Regions from separate parts of the Arthrobacter sp. TmT3-37 genome, predicted to be linked through region 1. Evidence: predicted binding sites of a transcription regulator. Region 1 holds the regulator's gene; the other holds the start of a gene.

The links. The regulator Rex, encoded in region 1, represses fermentation and respiration genes when NADH is low (regulators of the CRP and FNR family bind a similar motif). The targets are predictions, from matches to a motif close to CTTGTGAANNNNTTCACAAG.
Region 2: rhaI (L-rhamnose isomerase) is a predicted target of Rex. The motif match lies at 3,323-3,342, and genes of this name have one in related genera.

What each region holds. Positions count from the first base shown of each region.
Region 1 is NZ_JBTNDU010000001.1:555,754-564,242, reverse strand. It holds gene ACX80U_RS02700 (ArsR/SmtB family transcription factor) at 1-300, shown strand, start outside; gene ACX80U_RS02695 (helix-turn-helix domain-containing protein) at 491-703, shown strand; gene ACX80U_RS02690 (30S ribosomal protein bS22) at 903-1,001, shown strand; gene ACX80U_RS02685 (HAD family hydrolase) at 1,129-1,941, opposite strand; gene ACX80U_RS02680 (glutaredoxin family protein) at 1,997-2,254, shown strand; gene ACX80U_RS02675 (redox-sensing transcriptional repressor Rex) at 2,395-3,102, shown strand; gene ACX80U_RS02670 (hypothetical protein) at 3,124-3,798, opposite strand; gene ACX80U_RS02665 (YceI family protein) at 4,000-4,557, opposite strand; gene ACX80U_RS02660 (histidine phosphatase family protein) at 4,717-5,394, shown strand; gene ACX80U_RS02655 (TlpA family protein disulfide reductase) at 5,485-6,054, shown strand; gene ACX80U_RS02650 (cytochrome c biogenesis CcdA family protein) at 6,088-6,867, shown strand; gene resB (cytochrome c biogenesis protein ResB) at 6,928-8,489, shown strand, end outside.
Region 2 is NZ_JBTNDU010000014.1:59,104-67,592, forward strand. It holds gene ACX80U_RS15185 (bifunctional aldolase/short-chain dehydrogenase) at 1-2,040, opposite strand, end outside; gene rhaI (L-rhamnose isomerase) at 2,043-3,209, opposite strand; gene ACX80U_RS15195 (substrate-binding domain-containing protein) at 3,432-4,484, shown strand; gene ACX80U_RS15200 (sugar ABC transporter ATP-binding protein) at 4,587-6,140, shown strand; gene ACX80U_RS15205 (ABC transporter permease subunit) at 6,137-7,186, shown strand; gene ACX80U_RS15210 (ABC transporter permease) at 7,263-8,354, shown strand; gene rhaS (rhamnose ABC transporter substrate-binding protein) at 8,416-8,489, shown strand, end outside.

The DNA of each region.
Region 1 (8,489 bases):
GTGCGGAACTGGCTCGCCGACTTCGAGGCGTCCGCGACGCAGGCAGGTACGGCCCTCGGGGAACCGGCCGGGGAGGCATCGGCCGACGCGACGCCGGAAGCAGCGACAGATGCGGATGTCGGCGCTGCCGGGGCCGCGGAGATCGCCGAGACCGGGGTGCTGGCTGCAGCGGTGCTCGCCGCCCCGCAGCCTCCGACCGGGGTCGAGGCCGTCCGGCCGCCCATCGGGAGGACCATGGGACGCGCAGCCGAGCGTGCCGCGGATCTGTTGTCGCAGCTGCGGCGGCGTCGCGAATCGTAGGGCCTTCCCACGACGGACGCCTGGGTGACGCACAGTCCTTTCACTTTGATCACAGGAGCCACTAGAGTTGTTCCTTAGGCGAAAATCCAGACAGCTCAGGACGACACGCCGGAGAGTCCCTCCAGGGGTGTCCTCCCCGATGCCGGTCTCAGGGTGAACAACAGCCTTCGTGCAAAGGAAAAGTGGTGAGATGGCAGACGGGAACAACTTCTCGGATGTGCAGTTCCTGACGGTCGCGGAAGTGGCCGAGCTCATGCGTGTCTCGAAGATGACGGTGTACCGGCTCGTCCATGCCGGTGACCTCCCTGCGGTGCAGTTCGGCCGCTCGTACCGCGTCCCCGAATCGGCGGTCGAGGCCTTCCTCCTCGCCGCGCAGGTCGAGGGCCAGTCCGAGAGCGCCTGAGGCCGGGTCCGCGCGTCCAGTCCGTTGTTCAAACGGATGTACCCTGTTAAGGAGCGTTTTGGGCGGGCCTAGGCCCGCTCGATTTATTGCATCATCCGGGCGACTGCCAGACGGCAGGTGCCGACGTCATGACCAGGGACGGCCTTCCGGCTACGAGCCTGATGCCGCCCTGGCAACAGAACAAGTTTGTGAGGACTCTATGGGTTCAGTTATCAAGAAGCGCCGCAAGCGTATGGCGAAGAAGAAGCACCGCAAGCTGCTTCGCAAGACCCGTCACCAGCGCCGCAACAAGAAGTAGGCAGGCGCCCGGCCATGAGCCGGGGTGTGCAGACCGGCCCGGATCCCCGCCCTCGAGGCGTCGGATCCGGGCCGTCGTCGTTCCCCGGCCCTGCGGATCGCGCAGAAGGCAGAGCCGGGCCGCGGCGTCAGCGGCCCCGGAAGCGTGAGAAGCCGCGCCACAGGCCGTAGACGGACCCGACGAGCGTGGCGGCGCTGAGGCCGAAGGTGGCCGCACGCCGACCGCTGCGGAAGTCGTAGACGGGCCAGTTGTTGGCGCGTGCATGACGGCGCAGCTTCCTGTCCGGGTTGATCGCGACGGGGTGGCCGACAGCGGTGAGCAGCGGGATGTCGTTGTACGAGTCGCTGTAGCCCCAGCACCGTGCGAGGTCGAGGTGCTCCCTCTCGGCGACCGCCAGGACGGCAGCGGCCTTCGCCGAGCCGTGCAGGAAGTCGCCCACCAGCCGTCCGGTGTAGAGCCCGTCGATGACCTCGGCCACCGTCCCGAGCGCGCCGGTCAGGCCGAGCCGGCTGGAGATGACGGCGGCAACCTCCACGGGCGTGCCGGTCACGAGCCAGACCTGCCGGTTCGAGGAGAGGTGCTGTTCAGCGAGGGCGCGGGCGCCGGGCCAGATCTTCGAGGCAATCATCTCGTCGTAGACCTCCTCACCGAGGGCCAGGATGTCCTCGTGGGCGATCCCGATCGCGAAGGCGAGGGCGGCCTCGCGCACCGCATCCACGTCGGTCATCGTCTCGCCGCGCATGATGAAGCGCAGCTGCTTCCAGGCCAGTCCAGCCGCGAAACGGAGCGTGAACGCCTTCCGCTGGTACATCTTGCGCGCTACGTGGAACAGGCTCGCGCCCCGCATGAGGGTGTTGTCGACGTCGAAGAACGCGGCCTCGCCCGGAGGCGGCGCCGGAGGCTCTGGGGAGGGCTGCGTGCCCTGGATGGCGTCCGGCATGCTCCGAGTCTAGTTCTTCGCTCCGCGGGCCTGCCCCCGCCAGTACGGTGGAGGCATGGAATCGACCGCTGATGCGCCGGGAAGCGGCGTCGTGCTTCTCACGCGCCCGGACTGCCACCTCTGCGAGGACGCGCGCGCAGTGGTGGACCGTGTGACCAGGGACCTCGGGATCGGCTGGCGGGAACTGTCCGTGACCGATGCCCCGGCACTCGGGCAGCAGTTCGCCGAGGAACTCCCCGTCCTGTTCATCGGTGGGGTGCAGCGTGACTTCTGGTCGATCGACGAGGCGAGGCTGCGCAGGCTGCTGTCCTAGGCCCTCCGGGTGCTGTCAGGGCGTGCCGGTCCGGCTTGGAGGCCCCGCGTCGTCGGCATACAGTGGTTCTACTTCCGCCCCGACGACGCCGGGGGACCAGGAACCACCGCCCGCTCGCGGTGGTGCTAGCAACGGAGCCGATGACAGTGACAACGCCGGACACGCCAGGCCTCCACCCCGTGGGTGATTCGTCACGCCATATCCCGCCCGCCTCGGTGGCCCGCCTGACCATCTATCTGCGGGCCCTCAACTCGCTGCTCGCCGAGGGGATCGAACGCGTGTCCTCCGAGGAGCTCGCGGATGCTGCCGGGGTCAATTCGCCCATGCTGCGCAAGGACCTCTCCTACCTGGGGTCGTACGGCACCCGGGGGGTCGGGTACGAGGTGCAGTACCTGAACCGGCAGATCTCGATCGCCCTCGGGCTGACGCTGGACTGGCGCGTGGCGATCATCGGCGCCGGCAACCTCGGCCGCGCGCTGGCGGGCTACTCCGGCTTCGTCTCGCGCGGCTTCGAGATCGTCGCGATCTTCGACGCCGACCAGCTCGTCGTCGGGTCCGAGGTCGGCTACCTCCGCGTGAGCGCCGTCGACGACCTCGAGGCCGTGCTGGAGCGGACCCGCACCAACATGGCGGTCCTGTCCGTGCCGGGAGCCGTGGCGCAGGAGCTGTGCGACCGCCTGGTGGACGCTGGGATCTCCAGCATCCTCAGCTTCGCGCCGGTGGTGCTCCAGGTGCCGCCGCACGTGCAGCTGCGGAAGGTGGACATGTCCACCGAACTGCAGATCCTCGCCTATCACGCGCAGCGGGCGCAGGAGACGGACCTCGATCCGATCTCCCGCGCCCAGTAGGTATTGCTGCGGAGGTCCCGCTCAGTAGCCGAGCTTCCTCGGTGCGAAGTAGGGCCGCGCGGGCTTCGCGTAGGTCAGGACGACGCCGGCCACGCCGAGGAGCATGACGATCACGCTCAGGGCGAGCGAGAGTCCTGAGGGCTGGACCGCGGCCTGGCCGGTCGCCTCTGCAGCCTGGCCCACGAGCGGGAGGAGGAGGAAACTGCTGAGGACGGACAGGACGTTCAGCCCTGCCAGCACGGTCGCAGTGATCCTCGCCCAGTTGTGGCCCTTCCTGATGAAGACGGCCAGCACGATGTACACGGCGGTGAAGAGGGCCGCGAAGACGATCCCCAGGCCCACGCCGATGGATGCTCCCGGAGCATCCGGCACGGGGGTGGTCAGGCCCGAGACGACGGACGCCACGAGGTAGAGGATGCCCGCCGCCAGGATGAGGTAGTACGCCCGCTGGACCTCCGCGGGTGCGGGACCTTTGTCCGCCGGGCCGGATCCCCCGGCGGGGGGCGTCGGGTAGGCGTAGCTGGAGGGCTGCTGCGCCGACTGGTAGTCGTACCGGCCCCCACCGTCGCCCTGTCCGTAGGCGCCGGGCCGGACGTGTCCGCCCTGGCCGGTACCGCCTGTGCCGGGTGCGCTCCACGGCTGTCCCTCGCCCTGCCTGTTGCCCTGCCCGTTCGGATCGTCCTGTGGCGTGCTCATCGCTGCGTCCTCCGTTGCGGTTCGAATGTCCATCCACCCGCCGGAGCCCCCATGGACGTGCCTTTCGTGGATGCGGTCATCGTCAGCCTAGTTCGTCGGCCGCGGCCGCGGACAGGGGCCGACGGCAACGGCCGACGCCGTCCAGGGGACGACGTCGGCCGTGAGCGTGCTGCCGGCCGGCCCGGCGGCCGGGATGCGGGACTAGACCGTGACGACGGCGGGAGCCACGAAGGCGGCTTCGATGGTGATGGTCACCTTGTCGCCGACGAGGACGCCGCCCGCTTCGAGTGCTGCGTTCCAGGTCAGGCCGAAGTCCTTGCGGGAGATGGTGGTGGAGGCGGAGACGCCTGCGCGGGTCGCGCCGAAGGGGTCCACGGCCACGCCGTTGAACTCGGCGTCGAGGACGACCGCCTTGGTGATCCCGCGGATGGTGAGGTCTCCGTGGATCTCGTAGGTCTCGCCGGAGCCGGTGTGGGAGGTGGAGACGAAGGTCATCTCGGGGAACTGCTCGACGTCGAAGAAGTCGGCGCCCTTGACGTGCCCGTCGCGGTTCTCGTCGCCCGAGGTGAACGACGCGGTCCTGATGGTCGCCGTGATGCTGGAATCCTCGAGGGAGGATCCGACGGTGAGGGACGCATCGACGTCCTTGAACGAGCCGCGGACCTTGCTGATACCGGCGTGGCGGACGCTGAATCCGACCTCGCTGTGGGCGGGATCGAAGGACCAGGTGCCGGAGGTGAGGCCTGAGGGGACAGTCATGATGAACTCCTGAGAAGTGGTGGTGGCGACGCTTACAGTGGATAGAAGCATGCGTATGCATGTTTTATTCCACAGATCGGTGGAATGTTCAAGTAAATGTACCGGTGTCCACTGCGCCCCGATTGGCCGTCGTGCGGGGACATGCGGGAAACTGGACCCATGCAGCGAGCAACCGTCCACCTGGTGCGCCACGGTGAGGTCCATAACCCCGAGGGCGTCCTCTACGGGAGGCTTCCGGAGTTCCACCTCTCCGAACTGGGCCGCCAGATGGCCCTGCAGGTGGCGGGTCACTTCGAGCAGCGCCGCGACGAGGGTGCCGACATCGTCCACCTCGTGGCTTCACCCCTGACGCGGGCCCAGGAGACCGCGCGCCCCCTCGCCGAGGCGCTGGGCCTGGAGATCGCCACGGATGAGCGCATCATCGAGGCCGAGAACCGCTTCGAGGGGATGTCGAGGATCAAGAGCAGGCTCCGCCAGCCGAGGTACTGGCCCCTGCTCGTCAATCCGTTCCGGCCGTCCTGGGGGGAGCCCTACGCCGAGCAGGCGGCGCGGGTGATGCTCGGGGTGCACGACGCCCGCCGCCGCGCCCTCGAACTCGCGGAGGGCGGAGGGGCGGACCGTCCCGCCGAGGCGATCCTCGTCAGCCACCAGCTGCCCATCTGGGTGACACGGCTCGCCGCTGAGCATCGCCGGCTCTGGCACGACCCGCGCCAGCGCGAGTGCACCCTCACGTCCGTCACGTCGCTCGACTTCGAGGGTGACTCCGTTCGCCGCGTGCGCTACGCCGAGCCCTGCGCCGACCTGCTGCCCGGTGCGGCGAATGTCCCCGGGGCGTAATAGAATTACTACACGTCGTAGAAATCATCGGAAGAAGCTGTGACACCAACCGCCCGTCCCCCAAAGCGCCGCCTCCTGCTCGAACTGGGCATGGCGCTCGCCGTCGTGCTGCCGGTTTCCCTGGTGGTCACCTCCTGTGCCGCCGAGGACCCGCTCGCACAGCAGGCCGCGGCCGGTGACGGCAAGAACTACATCGCAGGGGACGGCTCCGTCACGGAGTACGCGGCCGCGGACCGCGGTGAGCCCGTCGAGGTCTCCGGCACCCTGTTCGACGGGACGGACGTATCGAGCGCCGACTGGGACGGCCAGGTCACCGTGCTCAACTTCTGGTACGCCGCCTGCGCACCCTGCCGGGAGGAGGCCGCGGACCTCGTCTCGCTCCACGACGAGTACGCGCCGCAGGGCGCAGCGTTCTACGGCGTCAACATCCGTGACGAGCAGGCCACCGCAGAGGCGTTCGAGCGCAGCTTCGGCATCCCCTACGCGAGCTTCGATGACAAGGACGGGGGAGTGCTGCTCGGCATGACCCAGTACGTCCCGCCGCAGGCCGTCCCCACGACGATCGTCCTCGACCGGGAGGGGCGGGTGTCCGCCCGGATCCTCGGACTGGCCGACCGCGGTACCCTCAAGGCCCTGATCCATGATGCCCTCGCCGAGTAGCGCGCCCGCCGCGTCCCGTCCATGACGGTGGCCATGGCCGGACACGTTCCCCTCGCCGCGGGGAACGCCTTCGCCGACGCCGTGCTCAACGGCTCCATGCTCCTCGCCCTGCCGGTCGCGCTCCTGGCCGGTCTGGTGTCCTTCGCCTCCCCCTGCGTCCTGCCGCTGGTCCCCGGGTACCTCGGGTACGTCACGGGCCTGACCGGCGTCGACCTCGAGAAGCAGAAGAGGGGACGGATGCTGGCCGGGATCGGGCTCTTCGTGCTCGGCTTCTCGGTCGTCTTCATGGCCTACGGGACCCTGTTCGGGCAGTTGGGCGCCTTCCTGAGGGTGTCCCAGGGGTGGCTCATCCAGGTGTTCGGCGTCGTCGTGATCCTGCTGGGCGTCGTGTTCATGGGCGGTCTCTCCTGGTTCCAGCGCGAGAGCCGCGTCCATGCGAAGGTACCCGCCGGCCTCCTGGGGGCACCCCTGCTGGGTGTGACCTTCGGGCTCGGCTGGGCGCCGTGCATCGGCCCCACGCTCGGTGCGGTCCAACTCCTGGCGATCTCCGGGAACGACGCGACGGCACTCAAGGGCGCGGTCCTCACGTTCGTCTACTGCCTGGGCCTGGGCCTTCCGTTCCTGCTGATCGCACTCGGCGTACGCCGCGGCATGGGGGCCCTCGCCTTCTTCCGGAAGCACCGGCTCCTGCTGCAGCGGGCCGGGGGCGGACTCCTGGTGCTCGTGGGTGTCCTCATGGTGACCGGCATCTGGAACTTCTGGATCACCCAGCTGCAGGACCTCCTGATCGGCAACGTGGTCCTGCCGATCTGATTACCGGTGGCATCCGCCGGACACGCACGCGAACAATCGACATCATTCGGAAAGGGCACAGTGAAGCAGGACGTCTCACAGGATACGAGGGACACGGCAGGCGCCCCGGGCGCCAGGGCCGACGTCGTCCTGCCCTCACTCGGCGTCTTCGGCACCCTGCGGTGGGCGTGGACGCAGCTGACCAGCATGCGCACGGCGTTGTTCCTGCTGCTCCTGCTCGCCGTGGCGGCCGTTCCCGGCTCGCTGTTCCCCCAGCGCCCGGCGAACCCCGCCGTCGTCACGCAGTACATCCAGGACAACCCGGACACCGGGCCCGTGCTGGACTGGTTCCAGCTGTTCGACGTCTACTCGTCCGTCTGGTTCTCGGCGATCTACCTCCTGCTCTTCATCTCGCTCATCGGCTGCGTGGTGCCCCGGGCGATCGCGCATCTTCGAGCCGTGCGCTCCACGCCGCCACGTACGCCCAAGCGGCTCTCCCGCCTGCCCGTGTACGGCACGCTCGAGGTTCCTGCCGACCGGGCGCGTGATGCCGGCCTCACGCCGTCGTCCGCCGCCGAGCAGGCCGCCGCGGTCCTGCGGAAGCGCGGCTACCGCGTCGACGTGCGCGATGCCGGGACCGACCGCCCCTCCGTCGGCGCCGAACGCGGCCTCGCCAAGGAGCTCGGCAACCTCGTCTTCCACACCTCGCTCATCGGCGTCCTGGTGTCGGTCGCCGTCGGCGGGCTCTTCGGCTACAACGGCCAGAAGGTGATCGTCGAGGGCGACAGCTTCGTGAACACCCTGATCGGCTACGACAGCTTCAGCCCGGGCTCCAACTTCTCCGACGATCAGCTGGAGCCGTACTCGATCCGGCTCGACTCGTTCGACGTGCGCTTCGACCGCGAGCAGGAGAGCCACTACGGCCAGCCGCTCGACTTCACGGCGAACGTCACCACGCAGGACGGACCGGGCGAGGACGAGGCGCAGCAGGTCCTCAAGGTCAACGCGCCGATCACCATCGGCGGCACCAACGTCTACCTGGTCGGCAACGGCTACGCGCCCGTCGTCACCGTGCGTGACGGCGAGGGGAACATCGCCCAGCAGGGCCCCGTCGTCTCGGTCCCGTCCGACGGCCTCTACACCTCGCTGATCGTCATCAAGGCCCCGGACGCGAAGCCGGACCAGCTCGGCTTCGTCGGGTTCTTCCTGCCCACCGCCTTCGTGGACGAGAAGGGGGTCTCCTTCTCGCGGGACCCGGACCCCTTCAACCCGCAGCTGAACCTGAACTCCTACTACGGGGACCTAGGGCTCGACGACGGGACGCCCGAGAACGTCTACGTGCTGGACACCGAGAACCTCACCGAGCTCAACAGCCGCAACAACGACGACGGCGGGATCGTGCTCGGCGTCGGACAGACGTACGACCTGCCCGAGGGCAAGGGTTCCGTCACCTTCGACGGGCTCAAGCGCTACGTCGCCCTCGACATCCACCACGATCCCGGCGAGCTGGGCGCACTGGTCTTCTCGACACTCGCGTTGCTCGGACTCTCGGCGTCCCTGTTCATCGGGCGCCGCAGGCTCTGGGTGCGCACCGGCGAGCACCCGGACGGGCGCCTCATGGTCGAGTACGGGCTGCTGGCACG
Region 2 (8,489 bases), on a different contig from region 1:
GTGCAGGCCCGTGGTGTGCGAGAGTTCGGCCGAGGTCAGGACGGCGACCGCGTTGGCGACGTTCTCCGGCAGCACCTCGCGCTTGAGCAGGGTGCGCTGGGCGTAGTACTCGCCCAGCTTGTCCTCCTCGACGCCGTAGACCGCCGCGCGCTTGGCACCCCAGCCGCCGGCGAAGATCCCGGAGCCGCGGACCACGCCGTCGGGGTTGATGCCGTTGACGCGGACGCCGTATTCGCCGAGTTCGGCGGCGAGGAGGCGAACCTGGTGCGCCTGGTCCGCCTTCGTGGCGCTGTAGGCGATGTTGTTGGGGCCGGCGAACACGGAGTTCTTGGAGGAGATGTAGATGATGTCCCCGCCCATGTCCTGCTCGATCAGCACCTTCGCGGCGGCCTGCGACATGAGGAAGGAGCCCTTCGCCATGACGTTGTGCTGCAGGTCCCAGTCCTTCTCGGTGGTCTCGAGCAGCGGCTTGGAGATGGACAGCCCGGCGTTGTTGACCACGAGGTCCAGTCCGCCGAAGGCCAGCACGGCGGCCTGCACGGCCTGGAGCACCTGGGCGGGGTCGGTGACGTCGGCCTGGACGCCGATGGCGACGTCGGGGCCGCCGAGTTCCTCGGCCACCGCGCCCGCGCTGTCGATGTTCAGGTCCGCGATGACAACGCACGCGCCTTCGGCGGCCAGGCGCGTGGCGATGGCCTTGCCGATGCCCGACGCCGCTCCCGTCACCAGGGCGATGCGTCCCGCGTGGGACTTGGGCTTGGGCATCCGCGCGAGCTTGGCCTCCTCGAGGGCCCAGTACTCGATGCGGAACTTCTCGCTCTCCTCGATGGGGGAGTAGGCGGAGATGGCTTCGGCGCCGCGCATCACGTTGATGGCGTTGAGGTAGAACTCCCCGGCGACGCGGGCGGTCTGCTTGTTGGTGCCGAACGAGAACATGCCCACGCCGGGCACCAGCACGATTGCGGGGTCCGCGCCGCGCATCGCGGGGGATTCCGGCGTCGCGTGCCGGTCGTAGTACGCGGCGTAGTCCGCCCGGTACTCGGTGTGCAGTTCGCGCAGGCGCAGCAGGCAGCTCTCCACGTCGGCGCCGGCCGGGAGGTCGAGCACGAGCGGCTTGACCTTGGTGCGCAGGAAGTGGTCCGGGCAGCTCGTGCCGAGTGCGCCGAGGCGCGGGTGCCCGCTGGAGGCGAGGAATTCCAGCACACGGGGGTCGTCGGTGAAGTGGCCCACTTGGGCCTTGTCGGTGGAGGCGAGTCCGCGGATGGTCGGTGCGAGGGCGGCGGCCTTGGCCCGGCGCTCCTCGTCCGGCAGCGGGGCGTAGCCCTCGAGGGCGGGCCCGAAGGGCTCGGCCGCGCCGTGCTCGGCGATGTAGCGCTCGGCGGTCTCGATGATCCAGAGCGAGTTCGCCTCCGCCTCGGCCGAGGTCTCGCCCCAGGCCGTGATGCCGTGCCCGCCGAGGATCGTGCCGATGGCCTCGGGGTTGGCGTCCTTGATGGCGGCGATGTCGAGTCCGAGCTGGAAACCGGGCCGGCGCCAGGGCACCCAGACGACCTTCGGCCCGAAGATCGTGGTGGTCAGTGCCTCGCCGTCGGCCGCGGTGGCGATCGCGATGCCCGAGTCCGGGTGCAGGTGGTCCACGTGCGCGGCGTCGACGAGGCCGTGCATCGCGGTGTCGATCGACGGTGCGGCACCGCCCTTGCCGTGCAGCGTGTAGTCGAAGGCCGCGACCATCTCGTCCTCACGCTCCACGCCGGGGTAGACGCTGCGCAGCGCCCGCATGCGGTCCAGGCGCAGGACGGCGAGACCGGATTCCTTCAGGGTGCCCAGGTCGCCGCCGGACCCCTTGACCCAGAGCAGTTCCACGTCCTCGCCGGTGGCGGGGTCGAAGCCCAGTCCCTTCGCGGAGGTGTTGCCGCCGGCGTAGTTCGTGGTGCGCTTGTCCGAGCCCAGGCGGTTGGAGCGCTCGATGAGGTCCTGCACGGTCTGATTGACCGTCGGGTTCGTGGTGGCGCCGGTCGCGGGCCCTGTCGTCGTCGTCACTGTCATGCTCCCCATCCGGCCTGCTGGCCGCCCTGTCGCTCGCTGTTGATCCGGTCCTGGTAGCCGCTGGCGCGGTAGGCGTCCATCGGGTCGGCCGGGAGGCCGTTCGATTCACGCCAGGAGGCCAGGCCCGGGCGGACGTCGGTGTAGAAGGCGTCCATCAGGATCGCGTTGGCGGCCAGCACGTCGCCGGATTCCTGCGCGGCGGTCAGCGCGGCACGGTCGACGAGCAGGGCCCGCGCCGTCATCTCCTGCACGTTGAGCACGGAGCGGATCTGGCCGGGGATCTTCTCCTCCAGGTTGTGGCACTGGTCGAGCATGAGGGCGATCCCGCTCTCGGGCGAGAGGCCGCCACCGCGGACCACCTCGGCCATGATGCGGAACAGCTGGAACGGATCCGCGGCTCCCACGATCAGGTCGTCGTCCGCGTAGAAGCGCGAGTTGAAGTCGAAGGACCCGAGCTTCCCGAGGCGGATCAACTGGGCGACGATGAATTCGATGTTGGTCCCGGGAGCGTGGTGGCCGGTGTCGAGGCAGACGAGGGCCTTCTCGCCGAGCTGCAGGCAGTGTGCGTAGGAGGTGCCCCAGTCGGGGACGTCCGTGTGGTAGAACGCCGGCTCGAAGAACTTGTACTCCAGCACCAGGCGCTGGTCCTCTCCGAGGCGGTCGTAGACCTTCCGCAGCGAGTCCTGCAGCCAGTCCTGGCGGGAGCGCATGTCGGCCTGGCCGGGGTAGTTGGAGCCGTCCGCGAGCCAGATCTTCAGGTCTCGGGAACCGGTGACGTCCATGACCTCGATGCACTCGTACATGTGGTCGATCGCCTTGTTCCGTACCGTCGCGTCGCTGTGCGTGAGGCTGCCGAACTTGTAGTCGTCGTCCTGGAACGTGTTGCTGTTGATGGTTCCCAGTTTCACGCCGTGCTCCGCAGCGTGCTCGGCGAGGATCCCGTAGTCATCCACCGTGTCCCACGGGATGTGCAGGGCCACGCTCGGGGCCAGGCCCGTCAGCTTGTTGACCATGCCCGCGTCCGCGATCTTCTCCTGCACCGTTCGCGGCGTGCCCGGGGTGGCGAACACCTTGAACCGGGTTCCGGAATTGCCGTAGGCCCAGGAGGGCACCTCGATGGCGAGCTGCTCCAGCTCCGCCGAAATGTCGTCGATGACAGTCATGTACTCTCTCCAGCGTGATGGCGACCGGGTGCTCCATCACACCTCGGGCGGCGATTTCTTCGGGATCTTCCTCCACCCCGGACGGGTCGGGAGAGGTAACCAGAATTGCCGTGCCTTTGAATCGTTTCATTAGCACGTTTCAAAGTTATCCTTGCCCTAGACCGAGTGTCAACAGTCCTTCCGGCCCCGCAGTCCGGACCGGACCCGAGCTTCGAGGATTCCATGGACAGCCGACCAGTCAGCATCAAGGACGTTGCCGACCGGGCGGGTGTGGCGATCGGCACGGTCTCCAACGTGCTGAACCACCCCGCGCGAGTCTCCGCTGCCACGCGCGAGCGCGTCCAGGGGGCGATCGACGACCTCGGGTTCGTGCGCAACGACGCCGCCCGGCAGTTGAGGGCGGGCCAGAGCCGCACCATCGGCCTGATCGTGCTCGACGTCGGCAACCCCTTCTTCTCGTCCCTGGCGCGTGCCGCCGAGGACTGCGCCGCCGAGAACGGCAGCACGGTGGTGCTGGGGGACAGCGGCCAGGACGCCGGACGTGAGGCGAGGTACATCGACGTCTTCGAGCAGCAGCGCGTCCAGGGGATGCTCATCTCCCCGGTCGGCGACGTGGGTCCCCGCGTCGAGGCGCTGCGCAAGCGCGGCATGCCCGTGGTGCTCGTGGACCGCGTCGATCCGCAGCGCCGCTGCAGTTCGGTGTCGGTGGACGACGTCGCCGGCGGGTACATGGCGGTGCGGCACCTGCTGGCGGCAGGGCGGCGGCGGATCGTCTTCGTGGGTACCAGGGCGGACTACCGCCAGGTGGCCGACCGGTTGACGGGGGCACGCCAGGCCGTGGAGGAGCACGACGGGGCGGTGCTGGAGGTCGTCGAGGCGGATGCCATGACGGTCCTCGCGGGCCGCGACGTCGGGGAGGCGATCGCGCAGCGCCGGGCGGGGGAGCTGCCCGACGGGATCTTCTGCGCCAACGATCTCCTCGCCATCGGCGTCATGCAGGCGGTCCTGCTGATCCGCGGCCTCCGGATCCCCGAGGACCTGGCGCTCATCGGGTACGACGACATCGACTTCTCCGCCTCCGCCGTCGTCCCCCTCACGAGCGTCCGCAAGCCCACGGAACTCATGGGGCGCACGGCCGTCGAGCTCCTGCTCGAGGAGATCGAGCGGCCGGCCTCGCGGCGGCGGCAGGTGATCTTCGACCCCGAGCTCGTGGAACGCGGGAGCACCACCGCGCTCGCTCCGGCCGCAGGATCGCCGGCACCGGCCGCAGGATGAGATCGCCGTTCGATCCGGGCTGTTGACGGTGATCTGGGTCACGCCTACTATTCGGTATGAACCGTTGCTCTGAAACGATTCATTTTTCCCGAGGAGATTGCAGTGACGCATCCTGATGGCCACGGCGGGGAGACCCCTGACCCCGCCGCACCGGCACGCACGCCCGTGCTGACGCTCCGAGGGGCACTGAAGACGTTCGGTCCGGTCGTCGCCCTGGCGGACGGGACCATCGACCTCGCCGCCGGCGAGATCCACGCACTGGTGGGTGAGAACGGCGCCGGGAAGTCGACGCTCGTGAAGATCCTCGCCGGCGTCCACCAGCCCGATGCCGGGGAGTTCCTCGTCGGGGGACAGCCCGTGAGTTTCCGCAACGTCGCGGACAGCAAGGCGGCCGGCATCTCCGTCATCTATCAGGAGCCCACGCTCTTCCCCGACCTCACGGTCGCCGAGAACATCTTCATCGGCCGTCAGCCGAAGGGGCGCCTGGGCCTCATCAGCCGCACGGAGATGCGCCGCCGCGCGAAGGACCTCTTCGACCAGCTCGGCGTCCCGATCGATCCGGACCGCGTGGCGGAGGGACTCTCGATCGCGGACCAGCAGATCATCGAGATCGCGAAGGCCATCTCCCTCGATGCGCGCATCCTGGTCATGGACGAGCCGACCGCCGCATTGAGCGGGGTCGAGGTGGACCGCCTCTTCGCCGTCGCCCGCCGCCTGCGCGATGCAGGCAGCGGCATCCTCTTCATCTCGCACCGCTTCGAGGAGGTCTTCGGGCTGTGCGACCGCATCACCGTCATGCGGGACGGCACCTACATCGCCACCCACGCGACGGAGGCGACGTCGGTCCAGGCGATCGTCCGCGAGATGGTGGGCCGCGACATCGACGCGCTGTTCCCCAAGACCGAGACCGAGACCGGCGACGTCGTCCTGCGCGTGAGCGGGCTGACACGCCCCGGTGTCTTCCACGACATCGACTTCGAGGTGCGGGCCGGCGAGATCGTCGCCCTGTCCGGGCTGGTGGGGGCGGGGCGCACGGAGGTGGCACGGGCCGTGTTCGGCATCGACCGGTACGAGTCGGGCACCGTCGAGATGTCCGGTCGCCCGCTGCGCCGCAAGGACCCCCGGGCCGCGATCGACGCCGGGATCGGCTTCGTCCCCGAGGACCGCAGGAAGCAGGGCCTGGTCATGGAGCTGTCCGTCGAGCGGAATGCGGCCCTCACGCTCCGCCACTCGCTCGCCAGGTTCGGCATCATCAGTGGACGGGCTGAGCGCGAGGCCGCCCAGACCTGGGGCAAACGGCTCCAGGTCAAGGCCGGCTCACCCGAGCACGCCGTCTCCACCCTGTCCGGCGGCAACCAGCAGAAGGTCGTGCTCGCCAAGTGGCTCGCCACGGATCCCAAGCTCCTCATCATCGACGAGCCCACGCGGGGGATCGACGTCGGGACCAAGAGCGAGGTGCACCGCCTCATCTCCGAGCTCGCGGGCCGGGGGATCGCGATCCTCATGATCTCGTCGGAACTCCCCGAGGTGCTCGGCATGGCCGACCGCGTCCTGGTGATGCGGGAAGGCCGGATCACCGGCCGCCTCGACCGCGCCGAAGCCACCGCCGAGACCGTCATGCACGCCGCCACCGCATCCCTGGAGGCCGCACGATGAGCGTCGACGGTGCGGTAGGCGCGGCTCCCGCGCACTCCACCCCGGGGCACGGGCGGCCCTCGGCGTTCGCATCCTTCCTCCGGCTCCGCGAGCTCCCGGTGATCCTCGCCCTCGTGGTGCTCGTCGCAGTGACCGCGGCCATCAATCCGCTCTTCCTCAGCGAGCAGGGCATCAAGGACCTGCTCCTGAACGCCACCATCCTGATGATCCTCGCCGTCGGACAGACACTCGTGATCATCACCCGGAACATCGACCTGTCCGTCGGGTCCATCCTCGGGCTCGTGGCGTTCGGGACGGGGAGCATCTTCGTTGCAGCACCGGACCTGCCGATCATCGCGGTGTTCGTCCTCGGCATGCTCTTCGGCGCGGTGCTCGGTGCGCTCAACGGCCTGCTGATCACCATCGCGAAGGTCCCGGCACTCGTCATCACGCTCGGGACGCTCTACATCTTCCGCGGAATCAACAACGCCTGGGCCGGCGGTACACAGTACTTCGCGGGCGACCGTCCCGAGGCCTTCGGCAACCTCTCGGTGGACACGGTCCTCGGGTTCCCCGTGATCACCCTGATCGCGGTGGTCGTCGTCGCGATCGTGGCCGTCTACATGCTCGGCACCAGACCGGGCCGCGACCTCTACGCCATCGGGTCCGAGCCCGACGCCGCACGGCTCTTCGGCATCCCCGTGACGCGCCGGGTGCTGCTCGCCTTCGTCGTCAACGGCCTGCTCGCGGGCCTGGCCGGCGTGCTGTACGCGAGCCGCTTCAACTCGGTGGGTGCGACGACGGGGTCGGGCCTCGAACTCGACGTCGTCGCCGCCGCGGTGGTGGGCGGTGTCGCTATCTTCGGTGGCAGCGGCACCGTCGTGGGGGCCGCCATCGGCGCCCTACTGCTGACCACCATCACGAGCGCCCTGACCGCGCTGCGCGTGGACAAGTTCTGGCAGCAGGCCATCGTGGGCATCCTGATCCTCGCCGCCGTCGTCATCGACCGGATCGCCGGTGTGCGGTCGGCGCGCAAGCTCCGGATCGCGGAGGCCCGCAATGTCTGATCCCTCAGGTGCACCGACCGCCGTCCAGCCCGAAGCGCACGAGCCGGAGACCGGCTCTCCAATGAAAGGCAGGCGCATGGCCGCAACACCCGGAAGCACCAGGCCGCGGGCGGAGAAGCGCCAGAAGCCGGGGCGGGCCGCAGGCGACACCTCCACGGTGCTGGCGGTCCCCAAGGGGCGCACCGGTGCCGCCCGGATCCTGCTCGGACGGGACGCCGTCATGATCTACGTGCTGCTCGTCGTCGTGATCTACGCGAGCCTCGTGATCCCGCGGTTCGCCTCGCCGGTCACCGTGGGCTTCCTGCTCCTCGATGTCATCCCGACCCTGCTCATCGCCCTGCCGATGACGCTCGTCATCATCTCGGGGGAGATCGACCTCTCGGTCGCGAGCATCGCCGGCCTCACCAGCGCCCTCATGGGAGTCCTCTGGCAGGGCGGCATGCCGATCGCGCTCGTCCTGGTGATCTGCGTGCTGGCAGGCCTCGTCGCGGGCGCCTTCAACGGGGTGCTCATCGCGTATCTCGGCCTACCGTCCCTCGCCGTCACCATCGGCACGCTCGCCCTGTTCCGGGGCCTGGCGCTCGTGGTGATCGGCGACAACGCCGTGGCGAACTTCCCTCCCGGCCTCACCGCCTTCTTCACCTCGAAGATCGGCGGGACGGGCATCCCCACCGTCATGGTCGGCGTCGTCCTGCTCATCATCGCCTTCGCCGTCGTCCTGCACTTCACGCCCTTCGGCCGCGGGCTCTTCGCCCTCGGCTACAGCAAGGAAGCGGCGACGTTCGTCGGGATCGACGTCGCACGCTCCAAGTTCCTGCTGTACCTGGCCACCGGCACCGTGTCGGCGCTCGCGGGCATCTACTGGACCCTGCGGTACTCCAGCGCCCGCAGCGACAACGCGAGCGGCCTCGAACTCGCCGTCATCGCGGCGGTACTGCTCGGCGGCGTGTCGATCTTCGGCGGCAAGGGCTCCATCCCGGGTGTGCTCGCCGGTGTGCTGCTGATCGGCACCATCAACTACGCCCTGAAGCTGGACCGCGTCTCCGAGGTGGTCCTCATCATCGTGACGGGCTCCTTGCTCATCATCTCGGTGGTGGCGCCGAACATCGCGTCCGCCATCAAGGGGGCCCGCCATGCCAGGCGTGTCCGCACTGCTCCACTTCCCTAGGCCGTCCCCCTGGGGTTGCACCCGGCGTCTGGTTCCCAGCGCCCATCGAAAGGAAGAAACAATGAGGTTCATCCATTCCGGATCCACCGGACGCCGGGCGGCTCTCGCGGCCCTGGCAACGAGCGCCGCGCTGGT